DNA from 2 places in the Lysinibacillus sp. HST-98 genome. Region 1 is predicted to be linked to the other one. Evidence: predicted binding sites of a transcription regulator. Region 1 holds the regulator's gene; the other holds the start of a gene.
What was found. Region 1 encodes CtsR, which represses protease genes until heat stress. Its sites were predicted from a motif close to ATGGTCAATAAAGGTCAAACA; they were not measured.
Positions count from the first base shown of each region.

Region 1 (16,486 bases):
CCAGAAGAAATTCGCAACAATCCAAAGGTAATAGAAGCATACCTTGGAGAGGAGGTTATCGGCTAATGCTAAAAGTACAAAATATCGATGTTTTTTATGGCAACATCCAAGCATTAAAGGGCCTCTCTTTAGAAGTAAACGAGGGTGAAATTGTAACATTAATCGGTGCAAATGGTGCTGGAAAAAGTACGCTCTTAAAGACATTGTCAGGTTTATTAAAGCCAAAAGGTGGCATTATTGAATACGAAGGCTTTTCGATAGCTGGGAAAGCGGCACAAACTATTGTTAAATCAGGGATTTCTCACGTTCCAGAAGGACGCCGTGTTTTTGCTAATATGTCAGTTGAGGAAAACTTAGAGCTTGGTGCGTATCTGCGTAATGATAAAGCAGGTATTAAGAAAGATATGGATCATGTTTTCGAGTTATTTCCACGATTATTAGAGCGCCGAAAACAGCAGTCAGGTACATTGTCTGGTGGGGAACAGCAGATGCTGGCGATGGGGCGTGCCTTAATGGCAAAACCAAAACTGTTATTAATGGATGAGCCTTCGATGGGTCTTGCCCCGTTGATGGTGAAAAATATATTCAATATTATTGAGCAGGTTAATAAAGAAGGAACAACCGTATTACTTGTAGAGCAAAATGCTAATATGGCATTATCTGTCGCTAACCGTGCATATGTACTTGAAACAGGGCGTATTGTTTTATCTGGTTCAGCAAAGGAGCTACAAGAGAGCGAGCAAGTAAAGGCAGCTTATTTAGGCGGATTATAAAAATGGTAGGACATCTCATTTTGAGATGTCCTTTTTGGCTTGCATGATGAAGGGAAATCAAAGGTAGCATTTCCACTTTACTTTTTGGTAAGGTTGAAAAAAGGAGTGATGCTTTTTGAAGTATTCAGCACAATATTTTATTGAACATTTAAAGTTAGCCGAACATCCTGAAGGGGGCTATTACATTTCATCGTTTCGTGCATCGGACGATATAGCAGTGAGAGATGTACAGAGACCGATTTATACTAGTATATATTTCCTCCTGCGCTCACAGGATATTTCTCATTTACATCGTCTACAATCGGACGAGCTATGGTATTATCACGCAGGAAGCCCACTAACAGTTCATATGATTTTCCCAGATGGGACATATGAAGCGAAGAAGCTTGGATTGAATATAGAAGCTGGGGAAGTCCCTCAACTTGCAGTACCAAAGCATACAATTTTTGGCTCGTCGGTGGAGGAATCGGATACGTTTAGTTTAGTCGGATGTATGGTGGCGCCAGGCTTTGACTTTGAGGATTTTGAATTGTTCACACAGGAAGAGCTTTTAGCAGATTATCCTCAGCACAAGGAAGTTATTCATAAAATGGCCTACAAAACAATTGAATAGAAAAACAGCCGTCTCAATTATTTTGAGACGGCATGATTCGTTCACCACAGTATTTCTTCAGGATAATTAAGTTGAATTTGAATATCATGTAATGCTTGTTTCGTTGCAATAGCTGCTTCCATCAGGTGGGATTTTAATGCAACATATTCATGGTCCTCTACCATTAATCGCACAGCAAATGCAGCTAAATGTGCATGACGTTCCTCTTTACTTAAATCAATATATTCTAGATTTAGAACATCCACGTACTGTGTTGCAAAACGGAAAGTTAAGGGATTTTTAGCATGTAACATTCTTAAAAACACAACATAATCTTCATCACTTACCTCCTGTTCTAAACATTCAGCAATAGCCGCTTGAAATTTGCGTATAATAGCTATCTCATGATTCCATATAGAAGCATTGTTTAATTTTTGGTGTAGGTCAATAAAATCATTTAATGCGATTGCACTAAAGATAATTTCTGGCCAAAGAATCTCTGTTGAAAAATAGACATTCTTATTTGGAAAGATGACTTCATGTTGTGTTAGAACACTCTTATTAAGTCCATTACTAACAAACTCTAGGTGATGCTCACCAAGCATAGCATGTCTTAGTTTATAGCAAACGCTTAAAATACGTAGTCGAGGACCCTGATAATCATAATATTTATTTTCATCACCAGTTACTTTATAAATAGCATTAATTAGTTCATCTAAATCCCAATAATCCGCGCTAATTCGTACCCCTGTTAGTTGTTCTGTGCTTTGAATGGATATCATAGTCCTCGCCCCTCCCTTTGGATGTGTCTATTTTGGTGTGTAATTGAGTAGTTTGAATAGCTCTGTTCGTTCCTTCTCCGTTAAATCACGCCATTGCCCTACCTTTAAATTACCAAGCTTAATATTCATAATACGAATGCGCTGGAGACGCTTAACGGAATACCCTAGAGCTGAGCACATTCGACGAATTTGGCGGTTTAAGCCTTGCTCTAAAATGATTTTAAAGACTTTCTCTGAAATCTTTTCCACATGACATGGTAAGGTTGTTGTATCTAAAATATCGACACCTGCACCCATTTTTTGGATAAATTGCGCAGTTATAGGCTTATCAACTTGAACAATATATTCTTTTTCATGATGATTTTCAGCACGTAGAATTTTATTGACAATATCGCCATCATTCGTTAACAACAATAGGCCCTCTGACTCCTTATCAAGACGTCCGATATGAAAAATACGTAGGGGATGATTGACAAAATCAACGACATTGCCTTTTATATGACGCTCTGTTGTACTTGTAATCCCGACAGGTTTATTCAGAGCAATGTAAACAAGCTGTTGTTCTTTCTTTACCTCTTTACCATCCACGCAAACAATGTCTCCTGCTTCAACTTGACTACCAACTGTTGCCACTTCCCCGTTAATCGTTACCTTTCCTTCTGCTATCCATTTATCAGCGCCACGACGAGATATGATGCCTGTTTCACTTAAATATTTATTAATACGCATATTGTTCTCCTATATTTTATATTATTTTTAAGTATACCTTAACGGCGCATATACAGTGAATGCTAGAAGCTTTTCTAGCAAAAATAAATTAGTTGGAAAAGTTTTTGAAAAAGTTGAAATTATTTTATGTTTCTGACAATATATTAGGTGAGAGGGTTTCTATGAAAATATTGTTATTCCGATATAAAATAACGTTTTTTGTAGATAGTTCTCATTAAATTGTGTAAAGGGGAGAAGTAAAATGGTTTATGCATTTCCAAACACTGAAGGATCGGTAGTTCAATTCAAAGAGAAATATGATAATTATATCGGTGGCGAATGGACACCCCCAGTGAAGGGTCAGTACTTTGATAACGTTACTCCTGTTACTGGACAAGTTTTTACACAAATAGCACGTTCCACAGCTGAGGATATTGAACATGCATTAGATGCGGCACATGCTGCTAAGGATGCATGGGGCAAAACATCACCAACCGAACGCGCAAACATTTTACTTAAAATTGCGGACCGTATCGAGCAAAATTTAGAAAAGCTAGCCGTTGCTGAAACATGGGATAACGGTAAAGCGGTACGCGAAACATTAAATGCAGACATCCCTCTTGCAATTGATCATTTTCGTTATTTTGCTGGGGTATTACGTGCTCAAGAGGGCTCAGTAAGCCAAATTGATAACGATACAGTTGCTTATCATTTCCACGAGCCAATTGGCGTAGTCGGCCAAATCATACCTTGGAACTTCCCGTTATTAATGGCTGTATGGAAGCTTGCTCCAGCACTTGCAGCTGGAAACTGTGTCGTATTAAAACCTGCAGAACAAACACCAGCATCGATTATGGTGCTTTTAGAATTAATAGAAGATTTACTACCACCAGGTGTCATTAATGTTGTGAATGGATTTGGCTTAGAAGCAGGGAAACCGCTTGCATCAAATCCACGCATTGGTAAGATTGCCTTTACAGGTGAGACTACAACAGGGCGTTTAATTATGCAATATGCTTCTCAAAACCTTATTCCAGTAACATTAGAACTGGGTGGTAAGTCGCCAAACATTTTCTTTGAAGATATTATGGATAAAGATGATGCCTTTTTAGATAAAGCTGTTGAGGGCTTTGTGCTATTCGCTCTAAATCAAGGGGAAGTATGTACTTGTCCTTCCCGTGCACTGATTCAAGAATCTATTTACGATAAATTTATGGAGCGCGTATTACAGCGAGTAGAAGCCATTAAAGTTGGCAACCCACTTGATCCAAACACAATGATGGGTGCACAGGCATCTAGTGAGCAAATGGAAAAAATTCTTTCTTATTTAGATATTGGTAAGCAAGAAGGTGCGGAATGTCTAATTGGAGGAGACAAAAATAATGTAGGTGAAGGCTTTGAAAATGGCTACTACATTAAACCGACTGTATTCAAAGGGCATAATAAAATGCGTATATTCCAAGAAGAAATTTTTGGACCAGTAGTTGCTGTCACGACATTTAAAACCAAAGAGGAAGCATTGGAAATTGCTAATGATACATTATACGGTTTAGGATCAGGTGTTTGGACGAGAGATATTAATACGGCATATCGCTTCGGTCGTGAAATTCAAGCTGGTCGTGTTTGGACAAACTGTTACCATGCATATCCTGCACATGCTGCATTCGGTGGCTACAAAATGTCTGGTGTTGGTCGTGAAAATCATAAAATGATGTTAGCGCATTACCAACAAACGAAAAACTTATTAGTTAGCTATAGCGAAAACAAACTTGGTTTCTTCTAATTCGTAGGGAGGTGCATGAGCGTGGTTGAACGTGTATTAGCTACGGAAGAAGCGCTAGCACTAATCGATCTATTAAAAGAGAAACATGGGCCCGTTATGTTTCATCAATCAGGTGGATGCTGTGATGGCTCCTCACCAATGTGTTATCCAGAAGGGGATTTGCTAATAGGAGATCAGGATGTGTGTCTTGGTGAAGTGAGTGGTGCTCCTTTCTATATGCATAAAAATCAATATGATTACTGGAAGCATACACAAATCATATTGGATGTGGTGGATGGTAGAGGCGGCATGTTTTCACTCGAGGGCGTAGAAGGAAAACGTTTCCTAACAAGGTCGAGAGCCTTCACATCTGAAGAACTGCAAGAGCTAGGGTTAATTTAACAAGTTATCTGTACAGCGGCAAAGTTTTTCTGCCGCTGTTTTTTTATCTGGACGTAGAAAAGTTATTGTATGGAAAGGGAGGCTTTAGGACACATGACTCTTTTCTTATATTGAGTATTGATTTTGGGCGTTCAGTGTTTCGATATTAATTTTTATGGAAAAGAGTATGTAAAGCGATATTATTGGATGAATTTCTTAGAAAAAGGAATAGATTTAATCGATCCTTTAAGGTCGTGGTAAATAATAGTTTCTTTGTGGTTTTTGCTAACATCGGCCATACCTCCTTTATAGGTTGTTAATATTTTCTATTAAATCAAATAAAGTAAGTAACATACATTAAATTATGTTTACTTTTTATGTTAATTGTTACAAAGAGGGTGAATCTTTCTCACATTATGTTACGTAAAACGGGTAAAGGAGTGTGATAAATATGGATTATGTGATGATTGAAAATGAATTTGCCAATACAGTAGAGGATGTATCAAAGGCTGCAGGCTGGACGGTGGACCGTAAAATTGTATTAGCTATTGCTAGTACATTTGTAGCGTCAGGAAAAACTTTTGAGGCAACGAAGTATAAAAATGTTTTACAAGAGATGAAGAAGCAATCTTCTTGGCTGTCTCCTTTACGAACAACCGTTGGATATAGTATTGCTGCCAACCTCATGGAGCAAGGTGATGCAGAAAAGGCAGTCAAGAATTTACTAACAAATGTGAGCATCTTAAAGGAGGCGAAATTCAGAAGCGGCAATTTCAGCTATATCGGAGCACAATTTTTGACGGAGGATGAACAGGATAAAAAGACGCATGCACAGGCGGCTAGAGCCTTATTTGATGCCATACGTAAACATCATCCATTTTTAACCTCATATGAGGATATTCCTTATGCCATATTATTAAGCAGTCCATCTGATGATGTTGAATTACGCGCGGATACCATGAATCGATACTATAAAGAACTAAGAACTTATAATTTTAATGCTGGCAATGAGCTCCAATGGCTTTCACAGGTATTAACATTTTTATCATCCAAATTTGATGGTCAGCTAGTACCAGATGTTGTGACACTTCGTGATGGGCTCAAAAAGCAAAACGTTAAAGTCAAGGCTATGCATTATCCTTTACTTGGCTTTTTAGCGATACTTAATCTGAATACAGCACAACTTCAAGGGTTGATTGATTTATACCATGAATTAAAAGACATGAAGTTATTAAAATGGCATCGTGAATTTGTGCTCTTTATGGCTGTACAAATTGCTATTTATGATATGGCAAAGGTACAAAAGTCTTTGTCCATGACCATTATGTCTTCTATTGAGCTATTAATCCAAGCACAGCAAGCAGCAATGATCGCAGCGGTTAGTGCAGCTGCCATTGCATCTAGCTCAAGTTCTTCGTGATAGAATGAAGAAGAACATGATTATTTGGAGGTGCATATGAAGGATGAAGGAAACAAAACTTTGGATTAATGGTCAGTGGATTGATGCAGAGGAAAGCTATGAGCTAGCTTCTCCATATAGCGGTGAGGTTATTGCTCATGTAGCTAAAGCATCTATTCAAGATGTAGAGAAAGCTATCGAAGGTGCGCAGCAGGCATTCCAATCGTTTAAAAAGACAACAGCCTACGAACGTGCCGAAATATTATATAAAGTCGTTGATATAATGCGACAAAGAAAAGAAGAATTTGCAGAGATTTTAGCCTTAGAGGCTGGAAAACCTATTGTTGCAGGTTTAGCTGAAATTGACCGTACAATCGCAACCTATCAATTTGCGGCTGAGGGAGCTAAACAGTCAAAAGGTGAGACTGTTCCAATGGATGCAGCCCCTGGAGCAGGAGATCGAATAGGCTGGACAAAAAGAGAACCTTTAGGTGTAATATCAGCCATTACGCCTTTTAATTTTCCATTCAATTTAGTAGCACACAAGTTAGGTCCAGCATTTGCAGTAGGCAATACAGTTGTATTAAAGCCAGCAACACAAACGCCACTAAGTGCTATCGTTATGGCTGAAATTTTCCGAGAGGCCGGATTACCGGATGGGGCATTACAAATTGTGACAGGAAGTGGAGGCGAGCTAAGTGATACACTTGTCACACATCCATACGTCAAAAAAGTAACCTTTACAGGAAGTGGTAAAGTTGGTTTGAAAATTAAAGAAAAAGTAGGCTTACGTAAAGTAACTTTAGAGCTAGGTTCTAATGCAGCAGTAATTGTCGAACCATCTACGCCAATAAATAAAATTATTGGTCGTTGTGTAAGCGGTGCTTTTAATTTTGCTGGACAAGTATGCATTTCGTTACAACGTATATATGTGCATTCTTCCATTATTGATGAATTTACTAAAGCATTTGTTGCAGAAACAGAAAGGCTTATAGTAGGAGATCCATTAGAGAAGACTACAGATGTTAGTGCCATGATAAACCCAAATGAGGTGGAACGCATCAGGGAATGGATTGAGGAGGCACAAGAGCAGGGGGCTACGATTGCAACTGGAGGCGTATTTACTGAACGTACTTTAACACCAACAGTTATGACGAATGTATCAGCTGATATGAAAATTGTTTGTCAGGAAACATTCGCACCAATCGTCTCAATTGTTTCATATGAAACATTAGACGACGCAATTCGACTTGTAAATGAGTCGGACTTTGGGCTAAATGCAGGTATTTACACGAATATATTGTCAGATGCTTTATATGCAGCAGATGAATTACAGGCTGGTGCTGTCATTATTAATGATATTCCGACATTCCGAGTAGATAACATGCCATATGGTGGAGTAAAGATGAGTGGTTACGGACGTGAAGGAATTAAGTGGGCTATAGAGGAAATGACTGACATGAAATTTATTTCGATGAAAAAATCGTTCTAAATTTGCATCAGCTCTTTTTCTGCGATACGATGACGAAAGAACAACATGAGAAGGGAAGTTGCAAGAATTATGCCAAACAACGCTGTACCCATGAGTCAATCACGTACGGTTCAATCGCGTCTCGTATTACCCCCAGACACAAATAATCACAATTCTATTTTCGGTGGAAGAGTGTTAGCTTATATTGATGAAATCGCTGCTATTACAGCAATGAAACATGCGAAAGGCCTTGTAGTGACAGCTTCTATTGACTCGGTTGATTTTTTATCCGCTGCACATGTAGGAGATATTCTTGAAATCGAGAGTATTGTTTCGTCTACAGGACGTTCTTCAATGGAGGTTTATGTTCGCGTTGTTTCTCGCAATATTGAGACTGGCGAGGAAAAATTAACGACAGAATCATTTGTCACGATGGTTGCAGTAAATGAGGAAGGGAAACCCGTACCAGTTCCCTCAATCTTTCCTGAAACAGATGAAGAGAAGCGCTTATTTGAAACTGGGCCAGCAAGACGAGAGCATCGTAAACAAAAACGTGCATTGCCGCATTAAGGAAAAAGGGAACTCCAAATGAGTTCCCTTTTTATTTTACATATTTAGTTCATTGACAACATTAATGAGCGAGTCGGAAGAAGAAGAGACTAGCGTAGCGCCCTGCGATAATTCAGTGATTAAATTAGAAATGGCTGAAATATCTCTAGATGTATTTACGTATTGCTGCTGAATGCCAGAAACTGCATCAGCAATATCATTAAATGACTTGGATAAGCTTTCTTGTGTATTGACACTATGTTGAATTTTTTGATCAACATTAATAACTGAATTAGCCATAGTCGTAATATTACTTTCTGTGTCCTTAATAAGATGAGAAACATTTTGGACAGCATTTTTTGTTTCCTCAGCAAGTTTACGAACTTCCTCAGCCACCACTGCAAAACCTTTCCCATGTTCTCCAGCTCGTGCAGCTTCAATCGAAGCATTTAATGCTAATAAATTGGTTTGATCAGCAATGCCTGTAACTAGCCCAACGATTTCAGAAATTTTTTGAGAAGAGGTACGTAGTTGGTTCATCGTTACTTCAAGACCATTGACACTTTGCAAAATAACTTGGATTAAATCATTTTGTTCTTTCAATTGCTGTTGGCCTCGTCTTGATTTTTCTTGTGTATCTGCTACAAAACTCAATCCTTGCTTGGTTGCTACAGCAATATCATCTGTTTGTGAGGAAATCACTAATAGTGATGCGGCTGTTTCTTCACTAATGGCATTAAGCTCCTCTGCAGTACTTTGGATCGTCGTTACAAGGGAATTTTTTGTTGCATCTGCTGTTGATCGAATACGTTCTTCCTCTTTTTCATATGCCTCAATCACGAGCTGTTGCTCAAAATTAATGATTTTACAAAAAGCGTTTATAGCACGAATAGCATCTGTTTTGGAAATATCTACCTCGTTCACAAAGTTTGCAAAAGTAGTAGTGAGTGACTGGAATGAGGCAATATACCACTTTGATTGCAAGCCAATTCGAACGTGAGCCTCAGCAATGGCTTTTCGTTCAGCAATATAGGCATCATTAATATGACTTTCAAAAATGTCACTTAAATGTTTATGTAACGTGATTTTCAAACGATCAATATGTGATGTTCTATTAATAATATCAAGTAAATCTTGGCTCAAACTAATGGCTACATAAAATTTCTCCACCATTTCAGGAACTAGGTCTTTAGCCAAAGGCTGTAGTTGCTTAATGATAGCTAAATCCTCAAGTGTTAAATTTAAAAGTTGTAATTGTTTTTGAAGGTTGGGGTGGTTCAATACATCTAATTGTACATTGCTCTTAAAATTTTCAGGTGTTAATGTAATTGCGTAGCTAGCACTACTATTTTTTGAAAACCAACTCATTATTATTTGCTCCATTCTTAATATCCATAATAAATTGTAAGTAAATAAGCACTTTTGAAATTTGTTAGGTTTGTAAATTTAATAAATAAATGGTATTAAATCTATTTTACTATTATTTGCTGAATATTTGGTTAAAAAATTGGTTAATTCTTTATTTTTTTTACTTTATTGTTAGTCCAAATGGTGAAGCAATGTAAATTTGAATTTAAAATAGGAAACCTGTAAAATACGAACTGTTTAGCAATATAAAAATCGTACGAAAATAAAAATGGAAGGAGGGGTGGTATGGAGAAAAAACGTTTTAAATTTGTTATTCCTGTTATGGTGATTGTTTCCATTGGCTCTGTTTATATGCTACGAAACTATCATGCTGAGGTACCAGATATTGAGCAATTATTAATTACAATATGTGCAGCTTTGGGATCAGGGGTATTAGCGTACTTTTTATTTCCACAGCAAGGTGATAATAAGATTGATGACAGAGGACCATATTAATAGATTAAAAAACTGCTCGTTTTTATTAAAACGAGCAGTCTTTTTATGGTTTAAACAGTTTAAACCAGCCTTTATGTTTAAAGACGGCCAACATAAAGATAACGATAATTATCATAATCCCGAGTACAATAAAATAGCTGTATTGCCCATGTAGCTCAGGCATGTTATCGAAATTCATCCCATACACACCAGCAATGAAAGTAAGTGGTATAAAGATAGTTGATACAATTGTTAAAGTCATCATAATCCCGTTCATTCGGCTAGAACTCATAGCCATATAACTATCTCGCATATCTGCTGTAAGCTCTCGATTAGATTCAACCATTTCTGTTAGCTTAAGTAGATGGTCGTAGATATCTCCAAAATAAGCTCTCTCCGATTTTTTTAGTGAGAAACGGTAAGAATTAAGAATGCGATATAAAAGATCACGCATTGGTAAAATAGTACGTCTTAAGTCAAGCAAGTCACTACGGAACTCGAAGACAATTTTCATGGCATTTACATTACTTTGGTATGTAAGTTCACCTTCTAAAGCATTTAGATGATCTTCAATTTTGTAAACGAGTGGGAAATAACTATCAACAATTTTATCAATGGTTTGATACGTTAGGTATACAGTACCTCGCTCCCAATTCTTCGGTTGGTTTTCCAGCATTTTTTGCACCTTCTCTATCTCAGGGACAGGATTTTTATGGAAGGTTATGATGAATTTATTGGAGGCAAAAATATTAACCTCCTCCGCAGCTAACGTCTCTTCATTTACTCGATGAATGACAAAGAAATGAAAATCATCATAGAAATCGAGCTTAGGACGCTGCAACCTCATTAAGCAATCTTCAATAGCAAGAGGGTGAAAGTGGAAAAATGTATCCAACAATAATTCTTCCTCGGCTGTAGGACAATTAAAATCAACCCAATACCATTCAAATTCTTGCTGATGTATCTCTTCTAATGGAAAATCCTTTAACAATTGTTGCTGCTTTGTAATGCCAATGGTGCTTATCACGGTTTTCACCTCAAATTATTTACTACAAAATAGTTAGCGATCCTCTTTAAAGCATACCCAACCACCGAACAAAGTAGTGGCAAAAAATCTAGAAGGTTTAGTAAAGCCCGCACTTTGTAAAAGTGTTAAAATTTCCTCTTCACTCATAAAAGAAAGGGAACGAATGGATTTTTCCATCTCTGCTACATCGGATAAAGAAAGTCTTGTATGCTGTAGCCAATAAGAACGCCATAAATCAAATTGTAGTTCTGTTTCTAAAGATCCTAGCTGACCATATTTTGAAACAAGGACAAATGGTGCTCCAGGTTTCAAATGTCTTGCTATTGCTTTTATTGTTTCTAGCTTTTCTTTATAATCGTGAATAAAATGCAAGACGAGTACACAACTTGCTGCATCATACTGAGTAGAGGACAGCGAAGCATCTAGTATTGTAGCCTGATGGAATGACATATTATTTGGTAGAGTGAGCAAACGCTCTTTAGCTATAGTAAGCATGGATTCTGATGGATCAATGCCAGTGAATGACCAGTGAGGTCTTCCTTCTGCAAGCTGTATAATTTCATTGCCACTCCCTGCTCCCACGACTAACATGTTAGCATTTTCTGATAGCCTAGAATAATAAAAAGTTTGTATTAAACGTAGCATGGTATCATAACTCGGCAATGTACGGCGAATACCCTTTTCATATTCATTTGCTAATGTGTTGTTAAATTCCAACGCTCCTCACAGCCTTTCAAAAAAATTTTAAAAAATCCTTCTTAATGTGAAACTATTGCGGGTATAGTTCCGTAAATAGTAGTACACAAAACATAGAATAAAGTTCAAAGAAAGGGTTGATATATATGGAGTCTAAATGGTCTAAAGTAATCATACACGCAAGTGCATTTTTTGCGCCATGGTTAGTGCCCATTATTTTCTTTTTAATTAGTTCGGATGAGGAAATAAAGGCAATTTCTATTCAAGCACTGCTATTCCAAATTGTCATGGGTGTTTTAATTGCTATCTCTGTTGTTTTAAGCTTTGTCCTTATTGGCTTACCATTTTTAATCATTTTCGGCATTATGCTATTTGTGGTACCGATTATCGGTATCGTAAAAGCATTGTCTGATGAACCTTGGCGTTATCCAATTGTTGGTCGCTGGGTATAATTTTCATAGACGCAAGTATATGCTAATTGCATATGCTTGCGTTTTTTCTATGACGAATAAGGGTACATTAGGTGTATGAGGAAATTATTAAACCGTAAACAAATGATCGAAAAGTGCCTTTTTCGGTTATTAAAAAGCCATTTTCAAGACTTTGCACTTTTCTATGGGCGAAATCATTGCAATTTTTTTCAAGCGTTTTGTATAATATACTCAAAGAAAGTCAAAGATAGTCAAAGTCAGTGAAGCAAGCGAGGTGTATTCCTAAAATGCGTAATATATCAGACATCATAGAGGGTTACTTAAAGCAAGTACTTGAATTAGGTGGGGAAGGGCATATTGAAATTAAACGTAGTGAAATTGCTGATAAATTTCAATGTGTACCATCACAAATAAATTATGTTATTAATACAAGATTTACTGCCGAGCGGGGTTACCTTGTTGAGAGCAAACGTGGTGGTGGTGGATACATTCGAATTTTACGTGTCCGCGCGAATTCACAGATTGATTTGATCGACGATGTTCTCAGGCAAATTGAAGGTGGGGCATCACAAACGATGGCAGAAGATTTGGTTTATCGACTCATTGATGAGCAGGTAATTTCCAAGCGAGAAGCGAAATTAATGTTAGCAGCAATTGATCGCTCCACGATCGACTTGCATCTCCCATTAAGAGATGTCATTCGATCAAAAATATTGCGAGCAATGCTGACAACAATAAAATATGAACAACAAAAATAGTGAGGTGATGGAAATGATATGCGAACATTGTAAACAACGTAATGCGACAGTTACAGTAACACAAGTTCAAAGTGGGCAAAAAGTAGAGCATCATTATTGTGACGTCTGCGCCTCACAATTCCATCCATTTCATGCAGAGTTTAAACAAGAGCCAGTATCTATTCAACAGTTATTGTCTAACTGGTTTGGCTCTCCTACATGGCAAAAGGTGGGGGAAAAACAACAGGTACAACCACAGCAGCAAACATGCCCACAATGTGGATTTTCGTATAAGCAATTTTTAAAAGAAGGAAAATTCGGGTGCCCAAGCTGTTATGACACATTTGGAGATCATTTGCCAAAGCTTTTTAATCGTATTCAGGCAGGTCCACAACACATTGGTAAAATGCCTGGTGCTCGCAGTAATGTGTATGTTATTAAAAAGCAAATAGAGGATATCCGCAAGCGTATGAAATCCGCCGTAGATGAAGAACAGTTTGAAGAAGCGGCGAAGCTACGTGATGAAGTCAAAGAGCTAGAGAAGCATCTACAATTTGAAGGTGGTGATGTGACATGATGATTGAATCATTTTTAGAGCGTGCGACACCAACATGGATGCATATCAAAGATGATTACTCAGATATCGTCATTAGTACACGGATCCGCCTTGCACGAAATTTAGATGGCTATCGTTTTCCATTAGCATTTTCAGAAAATGAGGCACTGCAAGTGGAACAGGCCGTTACACATGCAATCAGCGATAGCCCAACGCTTCAAAATGATTATGCTTATTTTGCTATAAAGGATTTAACCCCTTTACAGCGTCAAATTCTTGTAGAAAAGCATTTGATTAGCCCGCAACTGGCTAAAAAAGAGCAAGTGGGCTCTATACTACTCTCTGAAGATGAATCCATTAGCATTATGGTGAATGAAGAGGATCATTTACGCATTCAATGTATGACAGCAAGTTTTCAACTTCAAAGTGCCTATGAACAAGCAAATAAGATTGATCGTATCCTAGAGAAAGTATTACCATATGCTTTTCGAGATACTTTTGGTTATTTAACAAGCTGTCCAACGAATATTGGTACAGGGCTACGAGCATCCGTCATGATGCATTTACCCGCTCTTACATTAACTGGGCAAATGAATCAAATTATAAATGCCATGACACGCTTAGGAATGACTGTAAGAGGTATATATGGTGAAGGAAGCGAAAATTTAGGAAATGTTTATCAAGTCTCTAACCAAATTACACTTGGGAAGACAGAGGAAGATATATTAGCAGATATACAAAGTGTCGCTGAAAAGATTATTCAAAAAGAGCGGCATGCAAGAGGTAAATTAATGGAAAAGGCAGAGCTTGCGCTAGAAGATCGCGTATATCGAGCTTTAGGCACACTTACACATGCAAGAATTTTAACAAGTGAGGAAGCTGCTACTTGCCTATCTAATGTTCGTTTAGGAGTAGATTTACAATTGATTGATGGTATACAAGCAACGACCTTAAATGAATGTGTTGTTAGTATGCAACCAGGTTTTTTACAGCACTATGCAGGTGAGGCATTACCACCTGCTGAACGGGATCGTGTACGAGCGGAGATGCTTCGTGACGCATTATCCCAAGAACATGCGAATAAGCCTATAAATGGGGAAAAAGGAGAGGATTTATATGATGTTTAATCGTTTTACACAACGCGCGCAAAAAGTATTACAGCTTGCTCAGGAAGAGGCTATTCGTTGGAAGCACGAATCTATCGGTACAGAGCATATTCTATTAGGGCTTATACGTGAAGGCGGTGGTATTGCTGCGAAAGCGTTAGAAGCCATTGATATTAGTCCTCAAATGATTGAAGCTGGCATTGAAGAATTAGTTGGTAAGGGCAAAGAAGATGTCGGTCCAATCGTTCATTATACGCCAAGAGCTAAAAAAGTAATTGAATTATCTGTTGATGAGTCACGTAAACTAGGTCACTCCTATATCGGTACAGAGCATTTATTATTGGCGCTTATACGTGAGGGTGAGGGGGTGGCAGCTCGCGTTTTAAACAATGCGGGAGTCGGCTTAAATAAAGCTCGCCAGCAAGTATTATTGCTATTAGGTAATAATGATAATGCACAATCTGGCCAACAAGCAGCTCAAGCTGCCAATACACCTACATTAGATAGCCTAGCACGTGATCTAACACAAATTGCACGTGAAGGTACATTAGACCCTGTCATTGGCCGAAGCAAGGAAATTACACGAGTTATTGAGGTTTTATCGCGTCGTACGAAAAATAACCCTGTATTAATTGGTGAGCCAGGTGTTGGTAAAACAGCGATTGCTGAAGGATTGGCACAGCAAATTATTAATAATGAAGTTCCAGAAATCCTTCGTGACAAACGTGTAATGACCTTAGATATGGGGACAGTTGTTGCAGGTACAAAATATCGTGGAGAATTTGAAGATCGTTTGAAAAAAGTGATGGATGAAATTCGCCAAGCAGGCAACATCATTTTATTTATTGACGAATTGCATACATTAATTGGTGCGGGTGGTGCTGAAGGTGCGATTGATGCATCAAATATCTTAAAACCATCTTTAGCACGTGGTGAACTTCAATGTATTGGTGCCACAACACTTGATGAGTACCGCAAGTACATTGAAAAGGATGCAGCCTTAGAGCGTCGTTTCCAACCAATCCAAGTGGATGAGCCGACAGTGGAAGAGGCTATTCTAATTATTCAAGGCTTACGCGATCGTTATGAAGCGCATCACCGTGTGAAAATTACAGATGAAGCGATTGAAGCAGCGGCAAAAATGAGTGATAGATATATTTCTGACCGATTCTTACCAGATAAAGCGATTGACTTAATCGATGAAGCAGGTTCTAAAGTACGCTTACGCTCATTCGCAGTCCCACCAAACTTAAAGGCGCTTGAGGATAAGCTTGAAAATGTTCGTTCTGAAAAAAATGCAGCCGTATCAGGTCAAGAATTTGAAAAGGCAGCAGCGCTAAGAGATACAGAGCAAAAGCTGAAGGATGAAATTGAAGCTACTCGAAAAAATTGGAAAGAAGAGCAAGGTAAAGCCGAATCTAAAGTGACTGTGGATGATGTAGCAGCAGTTGTATCAATGTGGACAGGAATTCCAGTAGCTAAAATTGCTTCTGAAGAATCTTCGAAGTTATTACAGCTTGAAGAAGAGTTACACAAACGTGTAGTAGGGCAAGGAGAAGCAGTAGAAGCGATTTCTCGTGCAATACGTCGTGCAAGAGCAGGCTTAAAAGATCCAAAACGACCAATTGGCTCATTTATCTTCTTAGGACCTACAGGCGTTGGTAAAACAGAGCT
Region 1 covers NZ_JAENHX010000008.1:129,640-146,125, forward strand. Annotated here, with positions in the region: gene JIN86_RS17380 (ABC transporter ATP-binding protein) at 1-66, shown strand, start outside; gene JIN86_RS17385 (ABC transporter ATP-binding protein) at 66-773, shown strand; gene JIN86_RS17390 (cupin domain-containing protein) at 889-1,386, shown strand; gene JIN86_RS17395 (DUF6904 family protein) at 1,428-2,147, opposite strand; gene rluF (23S rRNA pseudouridine(2604) synthase RluF) at 2,175-2,876, opposite strand; gene adh (aldehyde dehydrogenase) at 3,118-4,638, shown strand; gene JIN86_RS17410 (DUF779 domain-containing protein) at 4,660-5,019, shown strand; gene JIN86_RS17415 (DUF4003 family protein) at 5,450-6,418, shown strand; gene JIN86_RS17420 (aldehyde dehydrogenase family protein) at 6,462-7,889, shown strand; gene JIN86_RS17425 (acyl-CoA thioesterase) at 7,959-8,438, shown strand; gene JIN86_RS23985 (methyl-accepting chemotaxis protein) at 8,475-9,257, opposite strand; partial or broken gene JIN86_RS23990 (protoglobin domain-containing protein) at 9,240-9,800, opposite strand; gene JIN86_RS17435 (hypothetical protein) at 10,071-10,280, shown strand; gene corA (magnesium/cobalt transporter CorA) at 10,324-11,286, opposite strand; gene JIN86_RS17445 (class I SAM-dependent methyltransferase) at 11,320-12,003, opposite strand; gene JIN86_RS17450 (DUF4870 domain-containing protein) at 12,129-12,434, shown strand; gene JIN86_RS17455 (CtsR family transcriptional regulator) at 12,701-13,171, shown strand; gene JIN86_RS17460 (UvrB/UvrC motif-containing protein) at 13,185-13,727, shown strand; gene mcsB (protein-arginine kinase McsB) at 13,724-14,833, shown strand; gene JIN86_RS17470 (ATP-dependent Clp protease ATP-binding subunit) at 14,823-16,486, shown strand, end outside.

Region 2 (16,486 bases), on a different contig from region 1:
AGTACTCCGCTGTATTTGAATATAGTTCCAATAAAAAAAATCTGAACCTATCCATAAATATTCTGTCTATTTATACAGCTTTCAAATATGGTGTATTTTCTTCAAACTTATGTGCTACTACTACCATTCCCATTTTTAAAGCATTTTAAACATCTAAACAGATAGCTCAGTTGTTCTCATTTAAGAAAAATAATCGAGAAAATTGTCAATCCCACGTGTACATCTAAACAATTTTTTAATAAAAAATTATAAATTTATAACAAAATTACATAACAAAAAAAGCATATAATTTTTTCTAGAAAAAAAACACCGTCAAAAGTCTGACTTTACACAAAGGAATCTTTATAATATAATTCTTTGCAATCAAATCAATTTGAACAATTTAAATTGAGAAAAACGCTGACGAAGAGTAGTACATATGCTAATTCACGTATAGAGAGTCTGTGGTTGCTGTAAACAGATCGTGGATGCATTTGGAATGGACTTCCGAGTTAGCTTTGTGAACGCTACTTGAAGCTATTAGCAAAGCTCGTCCCTTCACGTTACGAAGCTGAGTGGCCTTTTTAGGCAAGCTGGGTGGTACCGCGGATTCAAACATCATTCGTCCCTTCATTAGAAAAAATCTAATGAGGACGCATGATGTTTTTTTGTCTTCATCGCCAAATGGAAAGGTGAAAACAACGCTGTGACACAAGTTACAGAAATTGATTTCGAGGAGGAATTTTTAATGACAACTATTTTTTCTGGCGTACAGCCTACAGGTATCGTAACATTAGGGAACTATTTAGGAGCATTCAAGCAGTTCCCGGCACTACAAGATGAAGGAAACGCTATTTATTGTATCGTTGATCAACATGCCATCACTGTTGCACAAGATCCGAAAGAATTACGAGAAAGTATTCGAAAGCTTGCTGCTACCTATATTGCTACTGGCATTGACCCTAAAAAATCGACCTTATTTATTCAATCAGAGGTGCCAGCGCATGCTCAGGCAGGATGGATGTTACAATGTGTTGCGTCTATCGGTGAGCTAGAACGTATGACACAATTTAAAGATAAATCACATGGTAAGGAAAGCGTATCTGCTGCTCTTTTAACATATCCACCGCTAATGGCCGCGGACATTCTACTTTATAACACAAATATAGTCCCTGTCGGTGATGATCAGAAGCAGCATATTGAGCTAACTCGTGATCTTGCAGAACGCTTTAACAAACGCTTTGGCGATGTTTTAACAATTCCAGAAATTCAATTACCTAAAGCAGGCGCACGCATTAAATCCTTACAAGAGCCAACAAAGAAAATGAGTAAATCAGATCCAAATACGAAAGCGACAATCCGCTTATTAGATACTGCGAAAGACATTGAGAAAAAAATTAAATCAGCTGTAACTGACTCTGACGGCATCGTTGCATTTGATGTGGAAAATAAACCAGGTGTTTCAAATTTATTGACAATCGAATCAGCTATTTCAGGGGTAGCCGTTGAAGATTTAGTCAAAAAATATGAGGGAATTGGTTATGGTGGATTCAAGCAGGGTGTAGCAACAGCAGTAATTGAACACTTAATACCGATTCAAGAAAAATTCTATCATCTTGTAGAATCATCAGAGTTAGATGTCATTCTAGATGAAGGTGCTGAAAAGGCGAATGCGATTGCTAGTGCTACATTAAAACGTATGGAAGATGCTATGGGTCTTGGGCGCGCACGTCGCTAAACTTACGGCTTGTCTGAGGATCGATCAAAGCCCAAATCAAGCACAACTGCGCAGATGATGATACAGGCTCCTACCGCCATATAAAATTCTGTTGTTTGAAAAATAAATTTGAAAACAACCTTCCATGAATAACCTAGTGTGCGGTAATTTAAATACAATATGAGATTCCCTAAAGAGAGGATCATTAAGCCATAACTTACTAAAAATAAAAAGAGACGAAACATAGTAATGGCATCCTTTCTATTTCTTCTTACTTATCATTTATTCACAAAACTATAAAAAAAGACGTCAGCCATTTAAATTTGGCTGACGTTTTTTTATGTTTATCTATTATGCTTCATATTTTTTGAATAGGAGACTTGCATTATGACCACCAAAACCAAGAGAATTACTCATTGCATATTGAATATTTGCTTCTCTTGCTTCGTTTGGAACATAATCTAAATCACATTCAGGATCAGGATCTTTTAAATTGATTGTAGGTGGTAAAATCCCTTCTTTAAGGGCTAATGCTGTGAAAATAGCTTCCACACCACCTGCTGCTCCTAATAAGTGACCCGTCATAGATTTTGTTGAGCTCATTGCAAGGTTATAGGCATGATCACCAAAAGCAGTTTTCACAGCTTGTGTTTCGAATAAATCGTTATATGGCGTACTTGTACCATGGGCATTAATATAATCAACTTGTGATGGCTCTACGCCACCATCTATTAACGCTTGCGTCATCGCACGTGCTGCACCTTCACCCTCTGGAGCTGGAGCTGTAATGTGATGCGCATCCCCTGTTGCACCATAACCTAAGACTTCAGCATAGATTTTGGCACCACGAGCTTTTGCATGTTCATATTCTTCTAAAATGACAATACCCGCTCCTTCTCCGATAATAAAGCCATCACGGTTTTTATCGAATGGGCGACATGCTGCTTGTGGATCTTGATTTAATGATAGTGCTGTATTGGCACAAAAACCTGCAACCGCCATTGTTACGATTGGTGATTCAGCACCACCAGAAATCATAACATCCGCATCCCCACGCTCAATTACTTTAAAGGCATCACCAATAGAGTTTGTGCCTGAAGCACATGCCGTTACAGAACAAGAATTAATCCCCTTTGCACCAAAGTGAATAGAGACTTGGCCCGATGCCATATCAGGAATCATCATTGGGATAAAGAAAGGACTAACACGTCTTGCGCCACGCTCTTGGAATGTTAAAAATTGTTGTTCATATGTTTCCATTCCACCGATACCAGAACCAATCCATACACCTGCACGTGGAGCTAGCTCTTCATCAATTGTTAGCTGTGCATCTTCCATTGCCATAATAGAAGCCGCTAATGCGTATTGTGTGAAGCGATCCATTTTACGTGCTTCTTTACGATCAATGTATTTTTCAATATCAAAGTCCTTTACTTCTGCGGCGATTTTTGCGGCAAAAAGATCTTTATTTAAACGTGTCAGCTCACCAATGCCAGATTTACCAGCTTTAATGTTTGCCCATGTTTCTTCGATGCTATTTCCTAGTGGTGTAACTGCGCCAATTCCTGTAATTACTACTCGTCTTTTACTCATTGTCTTACTCCCCTCAAGCATTTTTCCTACTTATTTTCCCCATCTCATGGCTACGGCACCCCATGTTAAGCCGCCACCAAAACCTACAAGGACTAATAAATCATCCTCTTTAATCTTACCTGCTTCGAGCTCATCTACCAAGGAAATACCAATAGATGCTGCTGAAGTATTTCCATATTTATGAATCGTTTTTGACATTTTTTCTGGTGGTAGCTCTAACCGCTCACGTGCAGATTCCATAATACGTATATTTGCCTGATGTGGCACTAGGAAATCAACATCTTCTTTTGTTAAACCAGCTTTCTCTAATACATTAACAGCCGATTCACCCATTTGTCGAACAGCAAATTTAAACACTTCACGACCATTCATCGCAATTGTATCTTGCTTCGTTAAATAAAGATTCTTTCCACCTGTACCATCTGCACCAAGTTCAAAGGATAGAATACCTCTACCTTCAGAGACTTGCCCAATGATAGCTGCACTGGCACCATCGCCAAATAATACAGCTGTATTGCGATCTTCCCAATCAACGACTTTCGACAGCTTTTCAACACCTACTACTAAGACATATTTATAAGCATTTGCCTCAACAAAGTGCTTTGCTGTCACTAAACTATATATAAATCCTGCACATGCTGCTGCTTGATCCATTGCTGCAGCATTTACTGCTCCGATTTGTTCCTGAATCATACAAGCTACACTTGGAAAAGTTTGATCCTGTGTGACAGTTGCTACAAGAATTAAACCAATTTCCTCAGGCGTAATACCCGCATTTGCAATAGCTTCTTTTGCAGCAGCTACTGCCAAATCTGAAGTTTCCTGATCATCTGCCGCAAAATGACGTTCTTCAATGCCTGTTCGAGTACGAATCCATTCATCAGAAGTATCCATGATTTTTTCCAAATCAAAATTTGTAACGACCTTCTCAGGAACATATTTGCCTATTCCTATAATACCAGCGTTCATATAGCAACCCCTCAGCTTTCTTACTATCAATTATTAGTAACTGGTCATAATTATAACGCATATAAAAGGAATGACGCAAGATGATTTAAAATTTATGCGGCTGAGGGTAGTGTTCTTTGAATATAGAAGTGAAGAATTTTATGGATTGAGGTTATTCTGTTTAGAGCTTTATCTATCGTACATTGTTGAGTTTGTTCATTATTTTTCAAAGCACCTTGCATCATGTATGAGCGGTGTTCTTCCCTTTTGGAGCACTTTTCATTCGCTTAGGAGCGCATTCCCCTATTTCACAGCTGTTCCTAAATACTTTACATTACCAAACATAAAATACTAAATCTCATATTTGTTGTGACAAAATCGCCATGTTTCACATAAATGGTTCATTTTTTTTTGATTTATGTTATGATATGATAATGAATATGAGTAAAACCTTATGATGAAAAAAGTTCGGTTGAGGTGAAATTAATGCAATATATCGTAACGTTCATATGGTCATTCCTACTAGTTTCTATGTTAAACTACGTAGTCAGCTCCGTACTTGGTGTACCATTTGATTTCAAAACTGGGGCAATCGTTTCTGTTGTATTCTCCATCCTTATCTTTATTATTGGAGCAATCATTCCAAACGACCCTACACCAGAAGCTGCAGACCATCATTAATTCAGCTAGAAAAAACCTGTTCAGCTTCATGCCGAACAGGTTTTTTCTGTTATTTTTCCACAACACATTGACCCTCATGCATTTTCACATGCAACGTCTCCCCTGGTAAAACTTCTCCGCGTAAGAGTTCTCTAGCAACGGCTGTTTCGATATGTCGCTGTACAAAGCGTTTTAGTGGTCTTGCTCCAAATTGGGCATCTGCACCTTGCTCTACTACCCAATCAATAACTTCTTGCTCGACAGATAAAGTAATTTCTTGCTCTGCGACACGTTTAATTAATTGCTCCACATACTTCCAGGCAATCGCAGTAAAATGTTTAGTAGATAATGCATGGAAGAAGATGATGTCATCCATTCTGTTTAATAGCTCAGGTTTAAAATGTTGTCGTAGGGCTGACATGACTAAGTCCTCCACAGCGGCATCATTTTCCTTTGCCTCCATTAAATAACTAGAGCCGATATTCGAAGTTAAAATGACTACTGTGTTTGTAAAATTCACTATTCGTCCCTGACTATCTGTAATGCGCCCATCATCTAAAATTTGCAATAGAATGTTCGCCACATCAGGATGAGCTTTTTCAATCTCATCTAGTAGCACCACCGAATAAGGATTTCGGCGAACTGCTTCCGTTAGTTGTCCACCTTCCTCATAGCCCACATAGCCTGGAGGAGCCCCAACAAGTCGAGACACACTATGTTTCTCCATGTATTCACTCATATCAATCCGAATAAAGTGATCTTCTGAATCAAATAACTGTGCAGCAAGTGCCTTGGCAAGTTCTGTTTTACCTACACCAGTTGGACCTAAAAATAAAAAGCTACCAATAGGTCGGTGTGGATCTTTGATACCTGCACGTGCACGCCATACCGCTTCTGTCACTAATTGAACTGCTGTATCTTGTCCAACTACACGTTCATGTAATGTATCCTTTAAACGTAATAGTTTTTCACGCTCACCCTCTACTAATTTTGTTACAGGGATTCCTGTCCAACGTGAAACAATTGCTGCGATTTCATCTGCTGTTACCTCTTCACGTAAGATACGAGATTCTGCACCGTTCTCTAATTCCTTTTCAAGGACCTGAATGTCTTTTTCAAGTGTCGGAATTTTACCATGACGTAATTCAGCAGCTTTATTTAAATCATATTTACTTTCTGCCTCATCTAGATCACGACGATATTTATCCAATGTTTCACGTTTTTTCTGAATATCGTGTAGCTTTTCTTTTTCGGCCTCCCATTGTTGACGCATGCCCTCAGAGGATTCTTTTAACTTTGTTAATTCTTCACGTAATTGCTCCAAACGTTTTTTACTTGCCTCGTCCTTTTCCTTACGCAATGCCTGTTCCTCAATTTCAAGCTGCATAATACGACGTGTGACTGCGTCTAGTTCCTGTGGCATTGAATCAATTTCTGTACGAATCATTGCACAAGCCTCATCAATTAAATCAATGGCCTTATCAGGTAAAAATCGTTCTGTAATATAGCGGTTGGATAGTTCTGCTGCCGCAACAATTGCTCTGTCATGAATACGTACGGCGTGATGTAATTCAAAGCGTTCTTTTAAACCACGTAAAATGGATACTGTATCCTCTATAGATGGCTCACGCACTAGTACTTGCTGGAATCGACGTTCTAAGGCAGGATCCTTTTCAATGTACATACGATATTCGTCTAATGTAGTAGCACCAATACAGTGTAATTCACCACGTGCTAGCATAGGTTTTAGCATATTTCCTGCATCCATAGCGCCATCTGTTTTCCCTGCACCTACGATCGTATGAATTTCATCAATAAATAGAATGATTTGTCCTTCTGATTCTTTTACTTCTTTTAGCACACCTTTTAAGCGTTCTTCAAATTGTCCACGATAACTTGCACCAGCGATTAACGCACTCATATCTAATTCATATAATACGCATTCTTTCAAGCCTTCTGGTACATCACCTTTTACAATACGCTGTGCTAAACCTTCCACAATCGCCGTTTTACCAACTCCTGGTTCACCGATTAATACAGGATTATTTTTCGTTTTACGTGTTAAAATACGAATTACATTTCGAATTTCTTCATCACGCCCAATCACAGGGTCCATCTTGCCATTTTTTACTTCTTCAATTAAATTGCGGCCAAATTGTTCTAATGGTTTTTTATTGTCTGTTTGTTGAAATTGCATAGCTAGCACTCCTTTATTTTCATATTTCTCATTATTTATATACCCACTCTTGTTTATATGAAAAAAGTTTGACCTTTTTTGACTAACTTTATTTTACATCACTCGACAATGCTTAGCAAAGAAATCGCCCTAAAAATTTTTCACTTATTATGGAAGTTTACGTTATAATAATGATATGTTTCTGTGTTTTAGTATCGAAATCCACTATCCTTTTGTAATAATCGCCATTTATTACAAAAAGAAAGCGATGTGTTGGAGATATGGTTTTAATGGATAATATGTTTGAAAAAATTAAAGATCTTTTTCAAAACCACGGTGTTTTTATCAAAGTGAATAAAGGAAATAAAATTTTTCTAGAGGGTGAACGGGCAAAAGAAATTTATTACATCCAATCAGGTGTTATTTCGATTAGCCAAGAATCCGAGACGGGAAAGGAATTAACCATTCGCATTTGTGGCCCTGACAACATAATAGGAGAAGGTTCGTTATTTTGTAATCTTGTCTATAATTCGATGACTGCCAAAGTTTTAGAACCCTCTACGTTGTATGTTTTGAGTCGTAAATCTTTGGAACATTTACTAGAAGAGCAGCCGACTGTTATGGTGGAATACATGAAGTGGCTACAAACAGAAAACTTAAAGCATCAGAGTCGTTTGCGCGATTTAGTGTTAAACGGTAAAAAAGGTGCTCTATTTTCAACGCTCATTCGACTGTCCAATACGTATGGTAAACCTGTAGAAAATGACGCGATTTTTATTGATTTTCAGCTAACAAATACAGAAATTGCAAATTTGTGTGCGACAAGTCGGGAAATGATTAATCGTATGCTGAATGATTTAAAAAAACATGAGATTATCACTTTTGATAAAGGATTTATTACCATTCATGATTTACAATTTTTAAAAAATGAAATTGCCTGTGAAAATTGTCCATTACAAATATGCCGTATTGATTAGTTTCGTTACAAGCAAAAACCCTGCTTATTTTTCAATAAGCAGGGTTTTAAATAATTTTAACTTAACGTACGCCCAATGCCATTTTTGCATAGCGTGACATTTTATCTTTCGACCAAGGTGGATTCCATACAATATTAACATTTGTACTTTTCACTTCAGGAAGTTCCCCTAACGCCGTATTCACTTGATCCACAATGACTGGACCAAGTGGACAACCCATAGATGTTAGTGTCATCGTAACAGTTGCAACACCTTCATCATCTAATTCCACATCATATACTAAACCTAAGTTGACGATATCAATGCCAAGCTCAGGGTCAATTACGTTTTCTAAAGCACCTAACATGCTATCTTTCATATCCTGATCCATTCGTATTTCTCCTTCCATCATAGTGTTAACCTTATCATAGCAGATGCATCCTGTTATGCCAAATGCTGTGCAAGCCATGCTGTAGCTGCTAGCATACCGTCTCGTGGTACAGCATGTCCAGCCCTTTTGTTCACCATGAACTTTAAATATTCAGGGTTTGCTTCATAGTATTCCCGTAATGATTCATAAAATTTATATGTTTCGTGAAAAGGAACTGTTTTATCTAATTCTCCATGCCAAAAGAATACAGGGCGACCCGCGAATTTTTCTGGTGTGAAACTGACATCATATTTAGCAAGGGCTTCATTAATTTTTTCAACGTCTTCCTCTGACATCGGCCAGTTAACTCCGCTTCTAGCAAATTGTTGCAATTGGTATTCACCCAATTTTATAAAACCAGGTGCACCCATGCATATTGCAGCTGTTTGTATCCAATCATAAAGTTTCATACAGCCTGATGTCACGATGCCACCCATTGAAGTGCCTCCTATGCCAATTTTATGACTAGCTAATAAATTTTTATTCTTTAATTCATCATATAATTGTTGTACTTCATGAATAGAATTTAAAACAATGTCCCAAAAATTTAAATTCATTTGCATTTCCGTTAGGCCTTCGCTACGCTCACCATGAAATTTTGCATCTGGCAATAGGACACGCACCCCTTTATGCACCAATTGGTATGCATAGTGTAAGTTATGTTCTTTTGCACTCATAAAGCCATGCAAAAAAATGACTACCGGGGTTTCTTCATTCATCTTGTCTGTATGTATATGTAATAAAGGAATATTTCCCCACACTTCTTTTTCTACAAACATTATTGTCACTCCCAACTATTCTCTCATCTTTATGTTAGCAAACTTTTTTCACTGTGACAAAATTTTGACGAATGTAAGACAAAGAGATACTATTCAAACTATAGGAAAGGGGCAACGAGCTATGAAACCGCATTTAATCGTATTAGACTTAGATGGAACTTTATTAACAGATCAACAACAAATTTCTGCAAAAACAAAAAAAACATTATTGCAGGCTAAGGAACAAGGGCATCAAGTGATGATTGCGACGGGACGTCCATACCGTGCAAGCGATCTTTATTATCATGAACTTGGGCTCACTACACCCATTGTTAATTTTAATGGCGCATATGTGCATCATCCTAAAAATGTCTCTTGGCAACATATGCACACACCAATTGATTTAAGTGTCGTACATGATGTTGTTGATTCTATTAACAGTTATGAATACGAAAATATTATCGCTGAGGTAAAAGATGATATTTATGTCCACACAGAAGACGATCGTATTTTAAATATTTTTAATATGGGTAATCCAAGAATTACACTTGGCGATTTATACACACATCTCTTGGAAAATCCCACAAGTTTGCTGATTCAGGCAAATGAAGCCAATTCGGTTATTATACGTGATCATTTACAGGCAGTGCATGCTGAAGTCATCGAGCATCGTCGCTGGGGCGCACCTCTTCATATTATTGAAATTGTGCGTCGAGGCTTAAATAAAGCTGTTGGCATAGCGCATGTGGCAAAAGATTTAGGTATCCCACGTGAGCGCATCATCGCGTTTGGCGATGAAGACAATGATTTAGAAATGATTGAATATGCTGGACTTGGTGTAGCGATGGGGAACGGTATCTCAAGTCTTAAAAACATAGCTAATGAAGTAACTGCAACGAATAATGATGATGGAATTGCAAAAATACTCATTGAACGCTTGAAATTATCATAGTTAAGTAGTAAGTTCAAGTTAACATTCCATTTTTACCAGTTTAACTTTATTCAGTGGTACCCCTTCCATTTATAGTGAGTATCTACTGAAGAAAGTTAAAAAGCTTTAAAAGTAAGTTGAAATTAGGGGGATAAGAGAATGAAGATTTTTACGGATAGTGGATGTGATCTACCAAAATCTTACTATGAAGAAAATGATGTCGTGCTACTCCCTTTACGAGTGCAATTGAACAACAAAGAATATGAAGATGTGATTTCAATTGATTCCAAAGAGATCTATGATGCAATACGCCAAGGTGCTCAGCCAAAAACATCACAAGTGTCACCTGAGCTCTTTTTGAAGCATTTTGAGGAGTTAGCCAAAAATGATGAAGAAGGTATTTATATCGCTTTTTCATCAGAATTATCAGGCACATATAGTACTGCTCAAATGATTCGCAATCAGGTACTTGAGCAGTATCCTTCCTTAAAACTAGTCATTATCGACTCTAAATGCGCATCACTAGGACATGGCCTTGTTGTGGAAGAAGCTGTTCGACTGCGAAATATAGGAGTATCCCTAGAAGATATGGCCTCTAAAATAAATACCCTTGCACCTCAGGTCGAGCATTTATTTACAGTAGAAGACTTAGATTACCTTGCAAAAGGTGGTCGTGTATCAAAAGCTAGTGCATTTTTAGGCAGCCTTCTTAGTATTAAGCCTATTTTAAATGTAGAAGATGGCAAACTTGTACCGATTGAAAAGTCGCGCGGTCGAAAAAAAGCACTTAATCGGATGTTAGATTTAATGCAGGAGCGTGGTGGCAGCTTTACAAATAAAATCGTAGGTATTAGCCATAGTGACGACGCTGCCTTTGCGAATGAAGCAAAAGCCTCTATCCAGGAGCGTTTTTCACCTCAAGCTGTGCAAATTACCATGATAGGCTCCGCGATCGGCTCACATGTCGGACCTGGGACTATTGCGATTTTCTTCACAAATAAAAGCTTTGAAGGCTAATAAAAAGCATGCTAGGATGGCTCCTGGCATGCTTTTTTGTCTTGTGATTATTATTGGACGTCTTGCTCCTGACGGCGAACTTTTCCTCGTTTAATGATGATGACAACAAAGCCAATAAAGATCACCCATACTAAGCCAAGAGCTACCATATAAGGAGTGTTTAAGCCTTCATCATTGCGAACTTGATAAATTTCAACCATTTCTCGGTCTAAAATAACAGGATAAACTTCTTTTTCATTTATGCGAACTTTTTCCTCATGTAAAATACCGTTCAGCATTTTCCCTTCACCAAGTTGTTCAGGTGTTAAGTCGACGCGTTGTGTTTTACCAGTATTATTAACCATGATTACCCACTTTTCTTCGTCAGAAGAACGTGTAAAGACAAGAAGCCCATTTTTATTTGTAATGACTTCAAAATCACCATTACGTAAAGTAGCTGATTGATTACGTAAAGATTGAACATTTTTAATATAATCAATCAGTTCTTCGTCTGTTTTAAAGTTATAAAGCTGGTGTGTATCTGGTTTTGCTTCCCCATTCATAGCAATTTCTGTCCCGTATTGTACGACAGGAATTCCTGGTAGCATAAATAAAGCACCCATCGCCATTTTTAAGCGGGTAGGTGGGAACATATTTTCATTAGCAGAGTCAAATGTAAAACGATGGGTTTCAAGTGAATCCACCATAATTTGTGTCGGTTTTTCTCCTGTGAAGGGTTCCATTAATTTTGAAGAATCCATATCCACGTTTTTAAATATATTTCGATAGATATCTGCTGTTACAGGTGAGAAAGTTGCATCAAAGTCAGCATCACTTTCTTCATTTGCTATCACATAAAGTGACGTTTTTGTCTCTTTTAATGCAGCTATTACCGCATTGATAAACGCTGTATCAGCCCCTGCGATATTTGTTAAACGAATACCACCGATGTCATATGTAGAAACAAATTCAGTTACTGCTTGAATAAGTGCTTCTTGCACATCCTTATTCGATAAATCCCACTGTACTTGTCCATTATTGGTAGATGCAATCCAATCCGCTTTCGATGCATCCTTTGCCCACTCATGATTTGGACTCACATTTGTAAGTGGAAAATCCACCATAATGGACATATTTTTAGCTTTATAGGCCTCTACAACACTTTGAAATTCTTCCGTTGTTCCAAAATGACGTTCAATTGTAGTATAGCTTGTTGGCATTGATCCATCATATTTCTCTGTAGAAAAAATAGGCCCAATGGAAACAATTGTATAGCCCATCTCACCGATAAATTTCAGTTTATCCTGTAAACCTGTAAAATCGCCCCCCGCAAATTTCGAAGGGTCCTGCGTATTTGTATCAAAATCGTTTGTGCCCGAGCCATTAAAGAAACGGTCAACGAGTAAATCATAGATGCTTTCCTCTGCTATTGTTCTAGTTGCTGATTCATCCGCATGTGCTACTGGTGTACTTACGAATGAAGTTGCTAATAAAAGTGATGCAGCCGTCGCACTTATCCACTTCTTAAATTTCACTGTTATTCCCTCTCTTTCAAACCAATCAACGTCATTTTACCAAATAACTCTGTCACGTCGCTATCTTTTCCAAAGATTTTGCGTAAATGCGAAATGAATTACGACAAAAAGGTGTCAATTCCGTCTTCCCTTTTCATTTACAAAATAAAAGCCGTGAAGCAACTACTTCACGACTTTTAAATCATTATGCTAAGAAATCTTGCCCCATTGGCAGTTTAAATCCTAGGAACAAAGTGATTAATAGGAATACTGCAAATAAAATCCAAAACATAGCTGTTGGTTTATTTTTCTTTTGGCGCACTAATACCATTTCCATCATACCAATTACAAGTATGCCACCTAAGAATTTAAAACCGTAAAGCATACCTTTACCATAGTCCATTGCCTCGATAAATAATGCTCCACCTGTGATGATTATTAATACATAAAACAGACGTAATGTCATATGTAAGCCTTTTGATTGCTTGCCCATTAGTGCCGCAATTAAAAAGATGACAATACCTACTACCCAAGTAGTAATATGCAAATGCGTTTGGCTAGTTAAAAAACTCATGTTTGTCCCACCTCATTCTTTTTCTATCAAACTCTATCCTACCATGCGATGGAAAGGGTTTCAAATATTACAATAGTGTTCACATAATTTACATCATTTAAAACTTGGAATCATTGCATTTCATAGTTTTTACTTCTGTTACTGTGCCTTAAAGAAGTAAAAAATCCGCGGAGTATAGACTCTCGCGGATTGATATCATCATTATTCAAAATGGTTGACTAAAGTACCAATTCCTTGAATGGATACTTTTACTGTATCTCCAGATTTTAAGAATTGCGGCGGGTTCATCCCTTTGCCAACACCAGCTGGCGTACCTGTTAAAATCACATCTCCTGGCTCTAATGTTACATGCTGAGATAGGATGGATACTAACGTTTCAACAGAGAACATCATATCTTTTGTAGAGCCGTTTTGACGTACTTCATCATTGACCTTTGTGACTACTGTTAAGTCTTGTGGATTTGGGATCTCATCCTTTGTCACAAGGTATGGTCCAAGAGGGCAAGTACCATCCAAGCTTTTACCTAAGAAGAATTGTTTATGTTTCTCTTGTAAATCACGAGCTGTTACATCATTGGCAATTGTATAACCAAATACGTAATCAAACGCTAAGTTTTTAGGAATGTTTTTGCCACGTTTACCAATAACGATAGCTAGCTCGCCTTCATAATCCATTTTTGAAGAAAGATCGGCATGAATGGAAATTGTTTGTCCATCTGCTGCAATTGCAGTTGGTGATTTTGTGAATACCATTAAATCCGCTGGTGCTGCTTCTGCACCCATTTCCTTTGCATGTTCATCATAGTTTTTACCAATACACATAATATTTTTAGGTGTACGTGGAATTGGTGAAAGCCATTCGATCTCTGTAAATTCACGTTTAAAACTATTAGCATTATCTGATTTTTCTGCTGCTTCTACTAATTTACGAATCTGTTCCACAAAATCAAAGCCTAAAGCAATGCCATCCACGATTGAACTTGAAAAAGAAGGGAGAACTTGAAGTTCACTTTGAATAGCGAGTACATCCCATACCGCTTCTTCTTTTTTTACTTTTGGTCCAAAGCTTACATGTCCACCTAATTTGAATGATAAAATTTTCATGATTGAAAGAGCTCCTTCTTTTTTCTACATAATACAACAATATGATAGAAATTACCTCATTTTTGCGACAACATTTTTATAAGTTGTTATATCTTCATAAAATATGCATGTGAAGAGGAATATATTAACGCACTTCTATTTTTTGCTTATATGTTAATTTACGCCATATTGTCTCTAACGGCCCTTGTTTCCACTTAGATAACCAAATTTCTGCTATGATCATTTGCACAACAATAATACCGACAGCAATTAATACCCCTGTTTCTACACTTACTTTACCATACCAACCAAAGCCAAATTGGTAGAATAAACAAGTACCTATAATAGATTGAAGAATATACATCGTTAATGACATTCGTCCAATTTTTGCAAAAGGACTAAGTAGCTTTGGCATTATTGGCATTAAGCAAAGTAACACAATAACTCCAATATAGCCCACCGATAGAACTGGACCCCCTATGTATACCTTTAAATAATCTAGTAAATATGTTCTTGTAAACATTATAGATAAGCTTTTTATACCAATACCGATGACCAATCCAGCAATTGCAAACGTCAGCCAGAGCCACTTCAATTCTTTAGCCCGTTCTACTAAACGCCATTTAGAGGCAGCAGCACCTATTAACATATACGGTAAAATCGTGAACAGTGCGACAAACCACATCTCGATACCTGCCTGCGTCGATAAATCTGTTAAGCGTTGCATAAAGGCATCTACCCAGTTCCCTGTCCCATAAGCCGTGATGGCCTTCTCTACTGATACGATATCTAAGTAATCATCTACTTTTGTATTAAAATTTACAATCCCTACTACAAAGAGCATAAAAGCTTGCATCAAGCCATTAATAATCAAAGCACTCGCTAATAGCCAGATAGGACTCAAACGTAGTAAAAGCACTAAGAAAACGCCACAAAATGCATACATCATTAAGATGTCGCCCCACCAAATTAGCACAGCATGGATAAAACCAAAGGCAAACAGGATGGACAGTCTACGAAGCCCCAGCGTATAAAAGTTTTGGTCACGACTTTGTGCCTTTTGCCACTGCATGGCTAGCCCATAACCAAATAGCATGGCAAAAAGCGGGTAAAAGCTACCTTGCACATAAATATCAATATTTTTCTGCCAAACAATATCCGATGGGGTTGTAAACCATGATGCCAAATCAATATGCGGCATTGGCAAATAAAAGGTATACATATTTACAAGTAAGATACCTACTAAACTAATACCTCGTAAAATATCTAATGTTGCTATTCGTTCCTGCAACATTGTTGGTTTTAACTCCACAAAATAGCCTCCTCTTGACTAGCAGCTATGGTGAAAGCAGGGCAAGAAAAAACTTTGCCCCACTTTGCCCGTAACAAGTTCTTTATGCATGTATGGTCTGTTCATTATCGAATAAAAATAATACTTTATCGCTCACCTTGATGTGTAAAATAGATTCAATGGCTTCGCTATAAACACGAAGCTGTACGGCATAACGACCTAGTATTTCTTTTGACAGGGCTGGCTCCTGCGCAAAATGAGATTGTATACGATCCGTTTTATAATCCAACAAGACCCAATTACCGTATTCATCCTCAAATAGGCAGTCAATGATCCCTTGCACAATTTGAGCATCACCATCTTCATCGATTCTACTAATTGTAAACGGCATTTCTCTACGTATCTGCCTTGCTCGTTGAAAGCGTTGCCCTATTTCTGTCTCAAAAAAATGATAAATTTTCGCTTGTGGAACTACTTTGCCCTCCGCCTCTGTTAAAAGCTGTCTTGCCACTAAATCCTCCACAAAGTCCCTTACAGCATTGATATGACTAAAGCCATATTGAGGGACATGCTGCATCACTGTGTGCACAGCTGTACCAATTTCAGCACTAGTTAGTTGTTGCTCCTGTAAAAAAGCGGGTCGAGGTGCAATGGACGAAGTCTTTTGCTTGATAGGAGAGGCAAAATAAAATTCAGGTTCCTCCTGGCGCTGTAAATTTTCTAATCGCTTTATCTCACTAACAGATGTTTTGGCGCGCTTTCTTGTAGATTTTTGATAGACATACTGCGCTTGAAAGCGGGTAGTGATTTCAGCCAGCAAGTCCTCATCCTCTTGCATCGCAAGCACTTGCTGTACTTCATCGCCCATCGCCTCCTCTAT
Region 2 covers NZ_JAENHX010000004.1:19,357-35,842, forward strand. Annotated here, with positions in the region: T-box leader at 391-612, shown strand; gene trpS (tryptophan--tRNA ligase) at 728-1,717, shown strand; gene JIN86_RS11085 (YuzI family membrane protein) at 1,720-1,941, opposite strand; gene fabF (beta-ketoacyl-ACP synthase II) at 2,048-3,289, opposite strand; gene JIN86_RS11095 (beta-ketoacyl-ACP synthase III) at 3,320-4,258, opposite strand; gene JIN86_RS11100 (YjzD family protein) at 4,724-4,918, shown strand; gene JIN86_RS11105 (ATP-dependent Clp protease ATP-binding subunit) at 4,968-7,094, opposite strand; gene JIN86_RS11110 (Crp/Fnr family transcriptional regulator) at 7,364-8,050, shown strand; gene JIN86_RS11115 (metal-sulfur cluster assembly factor) at 8,112-8,420, opposite strand; gene JIN86_RS11120 (prolyl oligopeptidase family serine peptidase) at 8,474-9,238, opposite strand; gene JIN86_RS11125 (Cof-type HAD-IIB family hydrolase) at 9,360-10,169, shown strand; gene JIN86_RS11130 (DegV family protein) at 10,308-11,165, shown strand; gene JIN86_RS11135 (alpha-amylase family glycosyl hydrolase) at 11,216-12,679, opposite strand; gene JIN86_RS11140 (YisL family protein) at 12,864-13,232, opposite strand; gene JIN86_RS11145 (fumarylacetoacetate hydrolase family protein) at 13,434-14,336, opposite strand; gene JIN86_RS11150 (DUF418 domain-containing protein) at 14,461-15,627, opposite strand; gene addA (helicase-exonuclease AddAB subunit AddA) at 15,710-16,486, opposite strand, start outside.
Region 2: the regulator CtsR is predicted to act here: its motif matches at 7,160-7,180, upstream of JIN86_RS11105 (ATP-dependent Clp protease ATP-binding subunit).